Regions from separate parts of the Peribacillus sp. NPDC101481 genome, predicted to be linked through region 3. Evidence: riboswitches for the same ligand, from Rfam matches in the RefSeq annotation. Region 3 holds a riboswitch; each other region holds the start of a gene.
What was found. Region 3 has a riboswitch for glycine ahead of ACIROD_RS22170 (amino acid permease). Riboswitches for the same ligand answer to the same signal wherever they lie in the genome.

Region 1: linked by a shared signal. The riboswitch ahead of ACIROD_RS18670 (amino acid permease) and the one ahead of ACIROD_RS22170 (amino acid permease) in region 3 are both predicted to bind glycine.
Region 2: linked by a shared signal. The riboswitch ahead of glyA (serine hydroxymethyltransferase) and the one ahead of ACIROD_RS22170 (amino acid permease) in region 3 are both predicted to bind glycine.

The regions. Positions count from the first base shown of each region.
Region 1 is NZ_JBIWNJ010000002.1:1,799,620-1,805,603, forward strand. It holds gene ACIROD_RS18645 (acetoacetate--CoA ligase) at 1-1,179, shown strand, start outside; gene ACIROD_RS18650 (TetR/AcrR family transcriptional regulator) at 1,393-1,986, shown strand; gene ACIROD_RS18655 (hypothetical protein) at 2,097-2,255, shown strand; gene ACIROD_RS18660 (NADPH-dependent FMN reductase) at 2,489-3,031, shown strand; gene ACIROD_RS18665 (hypothetical protein) at 4,245-4,490, shown strand; glycine riboswitch at 4,768-4,867, shown strand; glycine riboswitch at 4,871-4,927, shown strand; gene ACIROD_RS18670 (amino acid permease) at 5,230-5,984, shown strand, end outside.
Region 2 is NZ_JBIWNJ010000002.1:1,805,611-1,811,594, reverse strand. It holds gene gcvPB (aminomethyl-transferring glycine dehydrogenase subunit GcvPB) at 1-350, opposite strand, end outside; gene gcvPA (aminomethyl-transferring glycine dehydrogenase subunit GcvPA) at 343-1,695, opposite strand; gene gcvH (glycine cleavage system protein GcvH) at 1,697-2,092, opposite strand; gene gcvT (glycine cleavage system aminomethyltransferase GcvT) at 2,250-3,359, opposite strand; gene glyA (serine hydroxymethyltransferase) at 3,498-4,748, opposite strand; glycine riboswitch at 4,933-5,037, opposite strand; gene ACIROD_RS18670 (amino acid permease) at 5,367-5,984, opposite strand, start outside.
Region 3 is NZ_JBIWNJ010000004.1:99,638-105,621, forward strand. It holds gene ACIROD_RS22165 (amino acid permease) at 1-1,149, opposite strand, end outside; glycine riboswitch at 1,652-1,730, shown strand; gene ACIROD_RS22170 (amino acid permease) at 1,937-3,280, shown strand; gene ACIROD_RS22175 (DUF3311 domain-containing protein) at 3,552-3,752, shown strand; gene ACIROD_RS22180 (sodium:solute symporter family protein) at 3,749-5,227, shown strand; gene ACIROD_RS22185 (hypothetical protein) at 5,366-5,572, opposite strand; gene argH (argininosuccinate lyase) at 5,849-5,984, opposite strand, start outside.

The DNA of each region.
Region 1 (5,984 bases), on a different contig from region 3:
ATTCTCTATTCATCTGGCACAACCGGAATGCCAAAACCAATTGTACAAGGGCATGGCGGTATATTATTGGAGCATTTAAAATCAACAAGAATCCATCAAGGCATGACTTCCGAGGATACTGTATTCTGGTTTACGACGACAGGCTGGATGATGTGGAATCTCCTTATGGGCGGTTTGCTTAATGAAGGGACCATCGTCCTTTATGACGGCAGTCCTTCTTTTCCGAATATGGATGCCCTTTGGGAATTGGCTGAAGATACAGGCATGACTTTCTTTGGAACAAGTGCACCATTCCTTACGAATTCCATGAAGTTAGGAAACAAGCCAATGGGAAAATATGATTTATCGAAATTGAAGGCTCTTTTTTCAACTGGGGCTCCATTGTCTGGCGACGGTTATAAATGGGTGTATGAGAATGTCAAGAAGGATATCTGGCTCAGTTCATCCAGTGGCGGAACCGATGTTTGTGCCGGATTTGTAGGTGGCGTTCCAACATTGCCCGTAAGAATCGGAGAGATACAAGGAAGAGCATTGGGTGTTTGTGCGGAAGCTTTTGATGAGCATGGTCAAACATTGATTAATGAAGTCGGTGAATTGGTAATTACCAAACCGATGCCATCCATGCCGCTATACTTCTGGAATGATCATGACGGGACAAGATACTACGAGAGTTATTTCGATACGTATCCTGGCATATGGAAACATGGTGATTGGATAAAGATTGACGACAAGGGCAGCTGTATCATTTATGGTCGTTCCGACTCGACCATCAACCGTTCTGGTGTACGGATGGGAACTAGTGATATCTACCGGGTCGTCGAAGCGATCGACGAGGTGATGGAAAGCCTTGTCATTGATAGGGAAGTGCTTGGCCTCGGTTCCTCACTGCTGCTGTTCGTTGTCCTTAAACCCGGTAATGGCCTGGATACAGCATTGACGGCAAAAATCAAGGAACAAATCAGAGGGCATGTGTCCCCTCGCTTTATCCCTGACCAAATCCATGTCGTTGAACAAATTCCGAAAACCTTGAACGGAAAGAAAATGGAAGTCCCGATACGTAAAGTGTTATTAGGTTTCGAGTTTGATAAAGTAGTGAATGCAGACTCCATGGGAAATCCAGAATCGCTACAGTTCTTTAAAGAATTAGCTCTCGAGTTGAATGAGAAAAAAATATTCTAGCAATCAGGCGGAGCAAAATGCTCCGTCTATTATTAGTTTTCCTGAATGGGTATGGTGTTAATTCTCCAATAAGTTTCTATCATTTGGATTGGCCTACCGTCTTAAAAAGAATATGTATTGCTGGAAATATTTCCTTGACAATTTTAAAACAGCTGAATAGAATAAAATATATAGTCAGTAAGTACTGACAGTCTATTCAGGGGAAGTGAGAGCATGAGCAGCAGTAATAAGCTAAGTACCGATGATAAGCTGCTGTTGGCGGCAATCGATCTAATCGCAGAGAAGGGATACAATGCTGTTACTACTCAGGAAATTGCTGGTGCCGCAGGTTTGAGTGAAAAAACACTGTTTCGTCGGTTTGGAAGCAAGCTAAATCTTCTAGAAAAAGCATTTGATCGATATCATTATGCCGAAGAGATGACAATACTTTTTAATGAAGAGCAAATCGTGTGGGACTTACATTCAGACTTACAACTGATCAGTCGAACATATCATGAAATCATGAATCGTAACCGTAAAATGATTATGATAAGTATCAAGGAGGAAGGCAATTTACCTGGGTTTCGAGAAAAAACACAAAAGCATCCTCGACAGTTACTGAAAATTTTGACAAACTATTTTAACACGATGTATGAGAAAGGAAAGCTTATTCACACTGAACCAGAGCTTCAGGCACTGTCGTTCATGATGATGAATTTTGGAGCCTTTATGAACAACCTGGATGCCGATGAAAACTATCCAACCGTATCCCTGGAGGCATTTATAACTGAGAGTGTGCAAATATTTACTAGGGCTTTAACTCCCTAGTTTTTTATTAAAAATAATGACAGTCAGCACTGACACCCTTTAATGATAAAAGAAGATGCCAATTATTAATGAATTGAAAAAAATATGTTAAATGACAGGAGATTATGAATATGAAATCAAGTAATACAATAGTATGGATTAATGTATTTACAGCTAAACCAGGCAAACTAGATGAATTGGTTGCTATCCAAGCTGAAGAACTACTCAATTTTAAGAAGGATCACAAGGTGTTCCTGGTTGGATCAGCAGTCGTTGGCATCGTTCTGTAGAAAATAATAAGGCAATTATGGTAACTACCTTTGAGAGTATTGATTTTCATAAAAATTGGTTAGAAAAAAGTGAATTTAGAGAACATCTTAACAAAATAAACCATCTCATTGAAGATACAGAAGGTGGGTACTACACGTTAGTGGAAGAGATAAAAAATATGTAATCAAACAAATTATGAGGTTTTTATTCTTAACCAATTTATTTGCCAGTCATTAACGAGGAGGAGAAAACATTGGAAAAATTAAATATCGGAATTATCTTAGGAAGCACACGTATAGGACGCGTAAGTCCACAAGTAGGAAGTTGGGTAAAAGAAATAGCTGATGAACGAAAAGACGCAAATTATGAAATCGTCGATATCGTAGATTTTAACTTGCCATTTGTTGGAGAAGGCACTGGTAAAGAACCAGGATTATTAGCTTGGTCAGAAAAACTTTCTGGCTTGGATGGTTTTGTGTTTATCGTACAAGAATACAATCACAGTATTACAGGGGCCCTAAAAAACGCACTTGATTCCGCACGTGATGAATGGAACAACAAAGCTGCGGGCATCGTGAGCTATGGTTCAACTGGCGGAGCCCGTGCAGCTGAACATTTGCGTGGCATCTTAGGGGAATTACTAGTTGCGGACGTTCGGGTAAATCCAACATTATCGCTATTTACAGACTTTGAAAACTTCAAGACGTTTAAACCAGCTGATTTACACCTTGGGAATGTAAATGCAATGTTAGATCAAACGATTGCATGGAGCGGTGCCTTAAAAAAATTAAGATAAGCTTGATAGTTTACTAACCGCCTTTAAAGTAGCTTTCCTTGCCATGCCACTATACTCTTACATGGATTATGCACAGTTAAAAAGCAAAACTGCCTTCTAAAATTCAGCCTAGTTTAAAAGATTTAGTATAGCGGAATATTTAATATGTTTATTGAAAATGGTGACAAACCATTGGTTAGTTCTATAAGACCTATTGTAGAGTTGACACAAACTGTGCGATTATATGGGCACATAAAACGCCCGAAGGGGCAAAAAGTAAATGTTTCTTTAATTTTCTTTCGCATCTTTCTATTACTTTGCGAATAAAAAGTCCTTAACGAGTCTTTTTAAAGAAATGTATGGAGCTACACCATGCTTAGAATATATTGATTCGTTAAAAAGTATTATATAGAAGAAACAGAAACATTGATCAATTCACCAGAAATTTTAAGCTATATTGGAAACCGTACTAACCAAACATGATCAATCGTAGAAACGGATACAGCAATGTTGAAACAAATGAAGTTATTGCTACAAGTTCACCTTACTTTAAATCAGATGTGTCTTGAATGTACATTTTTTTTTACCAGAATTGAATATCAATAAATGACCGCGAATGAAGAAAATTATTTTTCAAAAGCTTTATGGTTTTCTGAAGCATTGTTTACAGGTATACAGCGCATCTATTTAAGTACTTGGGACTTTCTCTTTATATGCCTTATAATACATCTGTTAAACCAAAGGAATTAGAACGAGTATATTTAAATTATATGATTTACTAAAAAAAATTGTTTAAGACATTCTTTATTCCTATTTAACGATTAATGGAATTCATTTTTTATATTAGAAAAGTGATTATATAATAAAGTCATTGTTGCTATGAGCTCCAATGACTTTTTCTATTTTAAAGCAAAACTTCTTTCGAATGGTATATTTACTTGCTAAGTTGAGTATTCACCTCCCTTTTTTGATGTGAATATTTGTTAGTGAAATATCTTACTATCTATAAAAGAAATATACAAAAATAATAAGTATATATAGATTTGATCATACTTTATGAATATGTTTTAAAAGAAGCTGGTAAAATGAATCGGGAATGGTTTCGTTAACACGTCAAGCATTGTGAAAATGGATACGTGATGATATATATAAACCCTATTGACCCAGATTATGTTATTCTATTTTTGTTTACATCAGTCCGTCAGAAAAACTGTAAAGGGGGTATAAGGTTAAAATGGTTAAGGAAAAGAAACTCAAGCTAAAGAAGCCAAAGAAGTGGTGGGGATGGGTTCTAGCATTTGTCATCATAGCTAATACAGTTGGTGGTGGGGACAAAGAGGAAGTTGCTAAAGAAGAGCAGGCTTCTGAAAATACTGTTGAACTTAGGGAGGAAGCTCCTAGACAATCTTTACTGCTGCAAGGAATTTCACGAGTCTCGAATTTTCTCTTTTTCCATACATCAATTATGTTAAAACTATAGATATTATTTCCTCTCCCGGCTTTGAATTTTGCCGTATTGTCAATCGAAAAATGCCGATATTTTTGCATATACATAAGCGTGTTTGGGATTCTAACAACATAGAAAAGCTGCTAATAAGCTTGATTTTTCATAGCTAATAACCTCTAAAATATCCTGATCATAAAGTTCAAATTTGTCCATTTTTAGATTTCAGAAAATATAGTTTTTTCAGATAATCATTGAAACATCCATTAAAAACCGATAATATACAACTATTAAAACAACTTTATATCAGCGGATGATGATTGTGGGAGAGTCTAAACAATGTTTAGCACCGAAGGAGCAAATCCTATAAAAGCAGGAACTAATCTCTCAGGTAAAAGGACTACAATTGGACGCGTCTCTGAAGAGAGCCATAGGCCACCGAAGGAGTTAAACTCTCAGGTAAAAGGACAGAGGAAGGTAGGAAAATACCTATCTTTCCTCTGCCCTTTTTTGTACTTGGGAAGATAAAAAGAGAGGAGTGTTAATTGAGATCTGTAGATAAATGATCTATCCTTTGATTTGTACAATTAATGCTATATTTTCAAAAATGGTTGGTAGCTTTAGTTTAAAAATCTATATCCAGTACCCATCAAAGAAAACGCTTACATCGGTGAGGCAGTCTCCAGTACGCTATTAATTCACACTCATTGAAAGGCTGACCCTTTAAAAGGGGAAAATTCCAAGTAGCCTAAAAAAGTAGAAGGTGGGAAATCGTATGCAGGAACAAAAGTTGGATAGAGGGCTAAAAAACAGGCACGTACAACTCATAGCTATTGGAGGGGCAATCGGAACGGGATTATTTCTTGGGGCAGGAAAATCTATTCATTTAGCCGGGCCATCAATTCTATTTGCTTACATGATTACAGGCATCATTTGCTTCTTAATCATGCGCGCACTTGGAGAACTGCTCTTATCTAATTTGAACTATCATTCCTTTGTTGACTTTGTAAGAGACTATTTAGGTAATATGGCTGCATTTGTAACCGGCTGGACCTACTGGTTTTGCTGGATTTCAATCGCAATGGCCGACTTAACGGCAGTTGGTCTTTATACTCAGTATTGGTTTCCTTCCGTACCGCAATGGATGCCAGGATTAATTGCACTAGTCATTCTGCTATTTATGAATCTTGCAACCGTAAAACTTTTTGGCGAAATGGAATTCTGGTTCGCATTAATTAAGGTCATCGCTATCCTAGCACTAATTGTTATCGGTATTTTCATGATTATTAAAGGCTTTTCCACTGATTCAGGCGCAGCAAGTTTCACGAATCTATGGAGACACGAAGGGATGTTCCCAAATGGAATAAATGGTTTTGTCCTCTCATTCCAGATGGTAGTGTTTGCGTTTGTGGGCATTGAACTTGTAGGACTTACAGCAGGTGAAACAGAAAATCCAGAAAAAGTTATCCCCAAAGCGATCAATAATATTCCTATTCGGATTATAATTTTCTACATTGGCGCACTTATTGT
Region 2 (5,984 bases), on a different contig from region 3:
TATAAAACCTCTAATGCTCCCTGTACTGTTTCAACGGGCTGATAAGGATGAATGCGGCTAAATCCTTCCAAACGTGCCACATCTTCATTTATTTTCGGATTGTACTTCATCGTGCATGAACCCAGAGGATAGAATCCATTATCGATTCCATGGTTTTTATTAGAGAGCGCTGTGTAATGGCGGACAAGCTGCAACTCTGATACTTCTGGCAGCTCAGCAGGTTCGTCACGAATTAAATGCTTTGGAAATTTTTCATTTATATCAACATAATCAACATCACTATCTGGAAGACTTGAGCCCACTCGTCCTGGACGACTTATTTCAAAAATCAACTCATTATATTCAACCATTTACAATCGCCTCCAAAGCATCAACAAATTGGTCAATTTCTTCTTTTGTTCGCTGCTCAGTCACAGCTAGCAGCATTTTATTTTCAAAACCGTAATCACTTTCTAAATCAAATCCACCGATAATACCCGCCTTAAGAAGTTTTGCATTGACTTCCTTTACCGGACGAGGAAGCCCGACAACAAACTCATTGAAGAATGGTGCTTCATTGTATATAGTAAAGCCTTTCTGCTCTAGGGTTTTTGCCATGTAATCAGCTTTCTCAATGTTTAGCTGAGCCATTTGACGAATCCCTTGCTTTCCAAGTGATGTCATACAAATAGAAGAGGCAAGAGCATTTAATGCCTGGTTGGAACAAATATTGGATGAGGCTTTATCACGGCGAATATGCTGTTCACGTGCTTGAAGTGTTAACACAAATCCACGCTTTCCTTTTTCATCTGCTGTTTGGCCTACAATACGTCCTGGGATTTTGCGCATGAGTTTTTTATTTACCGCAAAATAGCCGCAGTGTGGCCCTCCAAAGGACATCGGGATTCCTAATGGCTGCATATCACCTATCACAATATCTGCCCCAATTTTCCCCGGAGCCTGCAAGAGTGCTAGTGCAAGAGGATTGGCGCTTACGATTAAAAGGGCACCTTTTTCTACTGCAATTTTCTTAATTGCATCTATATCCTCAATGGAACCGAAGAAATTTGGATATTGAACAATTACGGCAGCAGTGTCTTTGTCAATTTGTTCTTGAAGCTTCCCTAAATCCGTAATTTCACCGGCAAGATTCACTTCCTCAGCTGTGTATCCCGGACCTGCTGCTACTGTATGTAAAATTGCACGGGATTCAGGATGTACCGCTTTGGATACAAGGACTTTTGAACGTCTTGTAGATGTAACAGCAAGTGATGCAGCTTCTGCAAGTGATGTAAAACCATCGTACATCGAAGAGTTAGCCACATCCATTCCTGTCAACTCACAGACCATCGTTTGAAATTCAAAAATTGCTTGTAATTCACCTTGACTGATTTCCGGTTGGTAAGGTGTATAGGCCGTGTAAAATTCGGAGCGTGAAATCATATGGTTTACCACACTTGGAATGTAGTGATCATATGTACCTGCACCTAGGAAAGTCGGGTAATGATTCGCATTTTTGTTTTTTGTAGCAAGCTGGTTCATTCTTTTCAAAAGAAGCGGTTCAGGAACCGCCTTTGGGATGTTTAGCTCACCCTGCAGCCTAATTTCAGCTGGAATATCTTCAAATAACTCATCTATAGAAGAAATATCTAAAAATGAGAGCATTTCGTCTTTATCTTGTTTCGTATCAGGAAGGTATCTATAAGTGGCTGTCATATTATTCCTCTCCTTCATTAGTAAATGCTTGATACTCATCATCGTTTAGAAGTGAGTCTAGCTCTTCTGGATTGGACATTTCTACTTCGACTAACCACCCTGCTTCAAATGGATGCTCGTTAATTGTCTCTGGGGCACCTTCTAACTCTTCGTTTACAGTAACCACCGTACCTGAAACAGGTGAGTAAAGTTCGGAAACTGCTTTAACTGACTCGATCGTTCCCATCGATTCATTGACTGTTACTTCATCATCAATCTCTGGATTTTCAACAAAGACGATATCACCTAATGCCTTTTGTGCATAATCAGAGATTCCAATACGTACACGATTTCCTTTTAATTGTTGGACCCATTCATGTTCTTTGCTATATCGAAAACTTGATATTACTTTCGTCATTGTATTTTCCTCTTTTCTTTTTGTTTTTTAACTATTGCCATAATTCAGAATATATTTTAGGCAATTTAACTCTTAGGTAATCGATTTCAGGCTGCATGCCAGGTAACGGTAATTGACTTAAGAAAACTACTCGAAAAATCTATTAAAATATTTCCGCTTATCTTTTATAGAATGGTGTATTAACAATAACGGCTTCAATCTGTTTATTTCGGATTTCCACTTTTATCGGCGTACCCACTTCAGCTTGACCGGATGATACCAAGGCAAGACCTAAGCTTTTCTTCAAAGATGGTGATTGTGTTCCTGATGTAACAATACCTATTTCCGCTCCATCTTTAGAAATTACCTTGTAACCATGACGCGGAATCCCACGGCCTGTTACTTCAATTCCTACTAATTTTCGTTTTAATCCAGCTTCTTTTTGTTCTTTAAGAGCAGATTTTCCGATAAAGTCACTTTCTTTATTCGTCTTTACGACAAAGCCGATTCCTGCTTCAAGCGGGCTGATGTCTTTACTTAGTTCTTGGCCATAGAGTGCAAGACGTGCTTCAAGACGAAGCGTATCCCGTGCACCTAGTCCGCATGGTTTTAATCCACTCGTGGCTCCTGCTTCTAAGATCTTTTCCCAAAGTACTGCCGCTTTGTCTGCAGATAAATAAATTTCAAATCCATTTTCTCCTGTGTAACCTGTACGGGATACAAGTACGTCGGTAATCCCAGAGATGTTGACATGCTGGGCGAATTTAAAAGAACCAATTTCTGATAAATCTATTTCCGTTAGCTTTTGCAAAATGCTTTCTGCCTTTGGTCCTTGGATGGCAAGTTGAGCAATGTCTTCTGAAATATTCTGGAGCGCCATCTCTCCTTTTACTTGCTGCTTCATCCATTCGTAATCTTTCTCAATGTTTGCAGCATTAATGACAAGTAGATATTTTTCATTATCTAATTTATAAACTAATAAATCATCGACCGTTCCACCGTCTGGATAACACATTGCGGTATACTGTGCTTGATTGATGCCAAGCTTTGTTACATCGTTTGTAACAAGGTAGTTAATATAACTCTCGGCATCTTTCCCTTCCACAAGTACTTCTCCCATATGGGAAACATCAAAAAGTCCTGCTTGAGTTCGAACAGCTTCATGCTCTTCTAAAATGCTGGTAAATTGAACCGGCAGAGCCCAGCCACCAAAATTTATGACTTTTGCTCCGTATTTTTCATATACTTCAAAAAGCGGTGTTTGCTTTAATGCTGTTTCAATACCCATGGTTTACCCCCAATTATGATTTTCTGCAAAATAGTTCAACTGTTTCCGGTTTCTTTATTGCCAGGAGACATATCTCGCTGCCATGGCCGTTGCTCAGGTTTTCTGCAAAGGCATAATTCCATTAAGCTGTCCCTTTCTTTACACAGTAATTGGCTGTTGAAATAACGGATAACCATCACAAATCCCTTTGGTCGTTTCTCTTGCTTCCTGAAGAACGTCTTTATTCCCTTTACTCTTTAGAACGGTTGCAATCACTTCACCAATTTTCACCATCTCTTCTTTCTTCATGCCTCGAGTTGTTAAAGCTGCTGTCCCCATTCGGATACCGCTCGTAACAAATGGCTTTTCAGGATCATAGGGAATCGTATTTTTATTAACGGTAATGCCTGCGTCTTCCAATAATTTCTCTGCTTCTTTTCCTGTTAAATTCCACGGACGCAAATCTAAAAGGACAATATGATTATCTGTTCCACCAGAAACAAGGGCTGCACCTTCATTTTTTAATGTTTCGCCAAGTGTTGTAGCATTTTCAATGACTTGTTTCGCATAATCTTTAAAGCTTGGTTGTAAAGCTTCGTTGAATGCAACTGCTTTTGCTGCAATGATATGCATAAGTGGACCGCCTTGAATTCCAGGGAATACGGATTTATTAATCGCTTTGATAATTACTTCATCGTTTGTTAAAATGATGCCCCCCCGAGGTCCTCTTAATGTTTTATGAGTTGTACTTGTCACAACATCCGCATATGGGATTGGGGATGGGTGAAGACCAGTAGCTACCAGACCGGCTATATGAGCCATATCCACCATAAGTTTTGCACCAACTTGATCGGCAATTTCTCTAAATCGTGCAAAATTAATCGTTCTTGGATAGGCACTGGTTCCTGCAATAATCAATTTAGGTTTTTCTTTCTTTGCGATAGCTTCCAACTCATCATAATCAATTAACTGAGTATCTTCTCTAACTCCATAGGACACAACTTCAAACCATTTTCCTGAAACGCTGACTGGGCTTCCATGAGTTAAGTGGCCACCATGTGAAAGGTCCATTCCCATCACCTTATCACCAGGCTGAAGCAGTGCGAAAAAAACTGCGAAATTGGCTTGTGCACCTGAGTGAGGCTGAACATTTGCATATTTGGCACCGAAAAGTTTTGTTAGCCGCTCAATAGCCGTTTGTTCTGCCACATCTACAAATTCACACCCACCATAATAGCGCTTTCCTGGATAACCTTCTGCATATTTATTTGTCATCACGCTTCCCATTGCCTCTAATACATCTGGGCTAACAAAGTTCTCTGATGCAATCAACTCCAGTGTTTGATGTTGACGTTGTCCTTCTTTTTCAATCGCTTCAAAAATAGTTAAATCATTTTGATGTAAACTCATTTAAATTTCCTCCTAGACATTTTTATTAATTCTGAATTTTCGTTTAATTACTAATTCCAATATGGTACTAGACACTAAATTTCTTGCCCGCTACAAGCCTGCTTTTCTATAAAACTGTTAAAAATAGTATGCTTTACAACCTTTTTTGCACGCAAAAAAGGACAGAAAAGGGTCGTAGCGTTCTCTACCCTTCTCTGTCCTTTTACCTGAGAGTTTAGCTCCATTTTTTAATAGAGCCTTTCCCCTTTGGTGGCGTATATGTTAATACGCGCTCTCCAGAGGTGCGTCCATTTGTGGTTCCATCTACCTGAGAGATTTGTTCCAAGGGTCTTTTTGGAACTTGCTCCTTCGGTGGCTTGTCGCTTTGCACTCTCCCACAACTGTCATCCGCTTATTCAATTTAGTACATTTAGAATAATTGTTGAGCATAATTATGTCAAGTATTTTTGAAAGCGCTAACAATACTATTCTAAAATATTTATTTCGAATTATCATAAGATCAACCAGATATCTTTGTTTTTTTAAAACGGACAGATTTTTTACTCACCGAGTTGGAAAATATGGAGCGGCAACTATCTGGACAAACACCGCAAATAGAATCAAAGGATTTCTTGACTCTTAATTCCCCGCTATCTCTCTCTGATTCGCCTGATCCACCTTCGTTTTGCCCATCTTATAAATCGCAATCAGCATAATGAACCATACAGGTGTAACGAATAAGGCAACACGAGTGTCGTCCGCAAGTGCAAGAACCACAAGGACGAACGCTAGGAAAGCAAGGATCAAGTAATTGGAAATTGGATAAAGTGGTAATTTAAATTTGTTCTTTTTCACTAGATCTGGCCTTGTTTTACGGTATTTCAAATGACTGATGACTGTAATTCCCCAAATAAAGATGAAACATACTGTAGAAATACTTGTAATCAAGGTAAATACACCTTCAGGCATTAAATAGTTCAAAACAACGGAAATTAAAATGACAACAGTTGAAAAGAACAATGCATTGGAAGGTACTTTTCGGTCATTAAGTTTTGCAAACGGTACAGGTGCATTTTTATCTTTGGCAAGTGAATATACCATCCGGCTTGTACTGAAGATTGCGCTGTTACATGCCGAAGCAGCCGATGTTAGGACGACAAAATTAACGATACCAGCTGCACCAGCGATACCTACAGCCACAAATACTTGGACGAATGGGCTTTCCGTTGGGATGATTGCGTTCCACGGATAAACACT
Region 3 (5,984 bases):
CTTTCTGAATTTAAGCTCACTGATAAGTAAGACAAACCATGGAATCATCCCGGGTAATACACTCGCACTGTACACATAAAGGAATAATTGCGGCGGTGCAAGGTAATTCAGGATAACCCCGATGCCCAATCCTAATAGTACAGCGATCGTACAATATGCCGGCACTCCATTTTTAGATACTTTAGCAAAGACTTTTGGAGCTTGGCCATTCAATGCAAGTGTGTAAAGCATACGCCCTGCACTGAAAATCCCACTGTTGCATCCAGACATTGCCGCTGTGATTACGACAAAGTTGATGATTCCTGCTGCTGCTGTGATACCTATTTTAGCAAAGGTTGAAACGAATGGGCTTCCTAAGTCATCCAGTTGATCCCAAGGGAAGACTGTCACGATGACAAATATGGCACCAATATAGAAAATTAATATACGCCATATGATTGATTGGATAGCTTTTGTTACGGTCTTCCTTGGATCTTTCGCTTCTCCGGCTGTGATGCCGATAAGCTCAACGCCTTGATAGGATGCCACGACAAGGGAAAGCGCAAAGAAGAATCCTGTCCAGCCTCCCGTAAAGAAGCCGCCATTTTCCCATAGATTCGATAATCCAATCGCATCCCCGCCATTCCCTATTCCAAAGAAGATAAGGCCTAGGCCGGCAACGATCATCAATATGATCGTTATGATTTTTATAAGTGCAAACCAGAATTCAAATTCCCCGAAGGATTTAACTGAAATGAGGTTGGCCGCCCCCAAGATGATCATGGCGACCACACCTGGTATCCAAGCCGGTAAATCCGGGAACCAATATTGCATATACAACCCAACCGCGATGATTTCGGACATTCCGACGATTACCCATTGAAACCAATTGCTCCAAGCAGTCATATAACCTGCCAAAGGATGTATATAGCTGCTCGCAAAGGTTGCAAAAGAACCTGTAGTCGGTTCTAAATAGAGCATCTCACCCATGGAACGCATGATGAAAAATATAAAAATACCTGCGATGGCATAAGCAAGCATTACAGAGGGCCCGGTCCATTTGATCGTGCTCGCCGATCCCATGAATAACCCGACACCGATGGTTCCGCCCAAAGCTATCATTTGAATGTGACGTGCTTCCAGCCCTCTCTTTAATTCCTTGTTCGACATGTTTAACTCCCCCAGATGCAATATCGGTAATGCTTTTCCATCCTTAACACGAACGACTCTCTATTAATTATTGCGGTTAGAAATGCTTTATCGAAAAAAATATCAATAACACTTCAATTATGTTTTCTTATCTTATAATAGTAAATATTCTGTAAAAATACAATTGTATTTTTGAAATAAACAGTTACCAAATATATCTTGGCAATTTCCCTTATCTAAAAATATCATTTCAAAAAAATGATGTTCAATATTTCATAATAGTGATCATCCAAAAAACAAATTTTTCAAGTACCTTAATAAAAATTAAGACCACTATAAAACTACAGCTATTGCCGTTTTCACTTCAAAAAAAACTTGTTGACCTTCCGAAAAATAGATGATAGAATTCCAATATTATTTTATAAGCATAATGAATGATTCAGCAGTGGTAGATTATCACTGACAACATTTATTCACAACCGCATACAAGCAAGCGATGAATGCTATGGATGACACTATAGCAGGAGCAGCTTCTGGAGAGACTGTACAAGTTGCAGCGCCGAAGGATTCACAATCTCAGGCAAAAGGACAGAAGAGTAACGAATGATAAAATTGTTATTCTGAACCCTTTAAGAGATTGGTATTATCCAATCTCTTTTTTTATTGTCCATTTTGTGGTTGGACTAAAAACAACAGCTTTAAAACCAATGGGAAAGGCAAGCTGGACGAAAAAATCAGTCCCTCTCTCCAAGACCATTCAGGTAAATTCATTCACTACCAAGACTATAAAAAGACGGGGGAGTAAGAATTGGCAAAACAAGAATTAAAAAGAGATTTAAAAAATAGACATGTACAACTGATCGCAATAGGAGGAACCATTGGCACCGGATTATTTTTAGGTTCCGGAAAAGCCATACAATTAGCAGGACCTTCCATTTTATTTTCCTATCTGATAATAGGGATTGCCTTGTTTTTTGTGATGAGGGCACTAGGGGAATTGCTCTTATCCAATGCAGGGTATACATCATTCACTGAATTTGCAACCGAATATGTCGGTCCATGGGCCGGCTTCGTGACAGGGTGGACATATTGGTTCTGTTGGATCATGACCGCAATGGCCGATATCATAGCTGTCGGCGTCTATATGCAATATTGGTTCGATATCCCTCAATGGATTCCGGCTCTAATATGCCTAGTCATTCTGTTAGGATTGAACCTTTTGACCGTTAAGTTATTTGGTGAATTGGAATTCTGGTTTGCCATCATTAAAGTAATCACGATCATCGCCTTGATCGTCGTGGGGATCATCCTTTTGATCATCGGCTTCAATACCAATAGCGGAACGGTTTCCCTAACGAACCTATGGAATCATGGGGGCATGTTCCCTAATGGCATTTCTGGATTCCTATTATCTTTACAGCTGGTCGTCTTCTCATTTGTCGGTGTCGAATTGGTCGGGGTTTCCGCAGCAGAAACGGCAAACCCGAGAAAGAACATTCCATCTGCCATCAATAAAATCCCTGTCCGGATTTTACTTTTCTATGTTGGTGCACTATTCGTCATTCTCTGCGTCAACCCATGGACACAACTGGATGCCACGAGCAGCCCATTTGTAGAGGTCTTTGCGTTAATCGGCATTCCTGTCGCTGCAGGGATCATCAACTTCGTCGTTTTGACATCCGCTGCTTCTGCATGCAACAGCGGTTTATTTTCAACGAGCCGAATACTTTATACGTTAAGCAGGAATGGCGAAGCCCCTGCTAAACTGGAAAAATTAAATAAACAGGCTGTTCCGAGCAATGCCTTATTAACATCCACAATCGTTGTATCAATAGGGGCTTTATTAAGCAAACTGATACCTGAACAGGCATTTACCGTCGTGACGACCATCAGTGCCATCTGTTTCATATGGGTATGGAGCATTATCTTGATTTCCCATATCAAATATTCGAAAACAAGGCCTGACCTAAGAGCGAAATCGACTTTCAAGGCTCCTTTTACACCCTTTGTCAATTACGCCATATTAGGATTATTCCTGTTCATCCTTATTGTTATGCTATTCGCTGAAGCTACACGACTATCACTGCTCTTAACCCCAATCTGGTTCATACTTTTGGTAATACTATATAATTCTCGGAAAAAATATAGCTAAAGGAAATAAAGCCTTGAACTCACTATGAATTCAAGGCTTTATCTGTTTTATGAACATATCATTGTTCGGCTGTCTGCGCACAGTTGCTCAAATATATCAGGCAACTGCATTAAATTTTATATCAAAATAGTGTAAGCTAATATATATTATCGGAACTTTTCCGTCATGTATGAATTTTTCATCCCGGTTTGGTTCACCCATCCATCAGTGGCATTGAAGAATAAACCCCATTGGTGGGCGTTTCACTTTATTAAAACGGAGGGGTTTGTTTATGAAGATTATATATATTCTTACTCTAGTTCCTTTTATAGGCATACTAGGATTTCTGCCTTTTGTTAATAAAATAGAACCATATGTATTAGGGATGCCTTTCAATATGTTCTGGATGGCTATGTGGGTGGTCCTTACCTCTGCCATACTGGGCATCATGTATAAGCTGGATCCCAGGAATCGGGAAGGTGACCAGGAATGAATATTGCTCTCTTAATCATTTTAGCATTTTTACTTCTATCGATATTTTTAGGCATACGCTCTTCAAAAGGAAAAGATATGGACTTGGAACAATGGACGGTTGGCGGACGCGGTTTTGGTGCGATATTCGTCTTTCTGCTGATGGCTGGGGAAATCTATACGACCTTCTCCTTTCTTGGCGGCAGCGGCTGGGCTTATGGCAAGGGCGCACCCGCTCTATACGTTCTAATTTACATTACTTTATCTTACGTATTATCCTATTGGCTCCTACCGGAAATATGGAGATATGCCAAGGAAAATAAACTGATGTCTCAATCCGATTTCTTTGTAAGCAAATATAAGAGTCCCGGTTTAGGAATTTTGGCTGCGCTTGTCGGTGTGGTGTCGATGATTCCAGTGATCGTCGTGCAGCTGAAAGGATTGGGGATCATTGTCTCAGAAGCATCTTATGGTGCCATCTCTATGTCTGAGGCAGTTTGGATGGGGGCGATCAGCCTTACCATTTATGTGATGATCTCCGGTATACACGGTTCAGTTTGGACAGCGGTCATTAAAGATATAATGATGGTCGCCATAATAGGATTTTTGGGGATTTATCTGCCGATTCATTACTTTGGCGGATTTCAGCCGATGTTTGAAGCGATTGATGCGGCCAAGCCTGGTTTTCTTAAGTTCCCAGATCAGGGACTTAGCGTATCATGGTTCATCTCCACGGTAATATTACTCGTATTCGGTTTCTATATGTGGCCACAAGTTTTCAGCGCTGTTTATTCAGCACGCAGCGGCAAGGTATTTCGAAAAAATGCAATCATCAGCCCTTTATATACACTCATGCTGTTATTCGTCTTTTTTGTTGGGTTTACAGCAATATTGAAAGTGCCCGGACTCGTTGGGGCAGATGCAGACCTGTCATTGCTGCGCCTTTCGATCGAGACCTTTGATCCATGGTTTATAGGCATAATCGGCGGAGCTGGATTATTGACTGCATTGGTGCCGGGATCCATGCTTTTGATGAGCGTCGCTACACTGCTCGCGAAAAACGTCTATAAGGAATTTGCACCTGCAGTATCCGATTGCCATGTTGTACGATTGGCAAAGTTCCTTGTTCCAGTCATCGCCCTTATAGCCGTCTACTTCACCTTAAACGGCGGCGAAACGATGTCAGCATTAATTCTTATGGGATACAGTCTAATCACACAGCTTTTCCCATCCCTGCTCTTTAGTCTGAAAAGGAATAATCCGATCAATAAATTTGGCGCAATCTCCGGCATCATTTCAGGATTGGCCATCGTAATTTGCATTACACTCAGTCATTCGACAATAGGGACCTTGTTTCCATCCTTGCCGCAAGCAGCGAAAGATTTGAATGTGGGAATCATCGCATTGGCAGTCAATTTCATTGTGATGATCGCAGTAAGTCTGGCTTTCAGAAAGCAAGCGATTCAGTTGGAACCTAAATCCGTTAACGAAATATGAAGAAACTTTGAAACCGGTTATTTTGGATAAATAAACATCGGAAGGCTCAGTCAAAAGACTGAGCCTTCCTTATTATCGGCATCCAAGCATAGTGTCCTTTTTCTCAATATTGTTTATAGGAAACCTCATTTTAGACTATTAATCTTTTCTGTTTATAAACAAATCCCCTATTTTAACTAATAAATACAACGAAAAAATAATCATCAAGGTTCTGGATACTACCAGACCATCAATAGCTAAATCATATCCACCTCTTAATAAAACTTCCGGATTCAAACAAAAAGTAATCGATATTACGAAAGCTATTAAAATCAGGATAACACCGAACTGAGATCTATTTGACATTAACATTCCGCCTTATATTATATATTTTCCAAATAATAGCATTATTTTTAGAAATAATCTACATTCATTATCACTAGGGATATCTCAGTTGCAATAAAAATCCAAAATAAATAGCCACCCTGATAGAATGACTATATATCATAAAATATGAAGCTTTCTCAGTAAAATTCATCGAATTGCTTCCGAGCCAACAAAAAATACTCTCTTCAGAAGGTTCATGCTTTTACTCGTGAGTTTCATGCGCGTCAAGACTCATTTCCCTTTAACAACATACCTTTAGTAATCCACTAAAGCCTTCCTGCCATCATTCAATGCTTTGACCATTTCCTTGTATTCCTGCAAATCATGTTCCTGTTTTTGTTTTCTATTTACAATCATTCTCGTAACCTCTTTTGGGGAGGGCCCGCCTTGA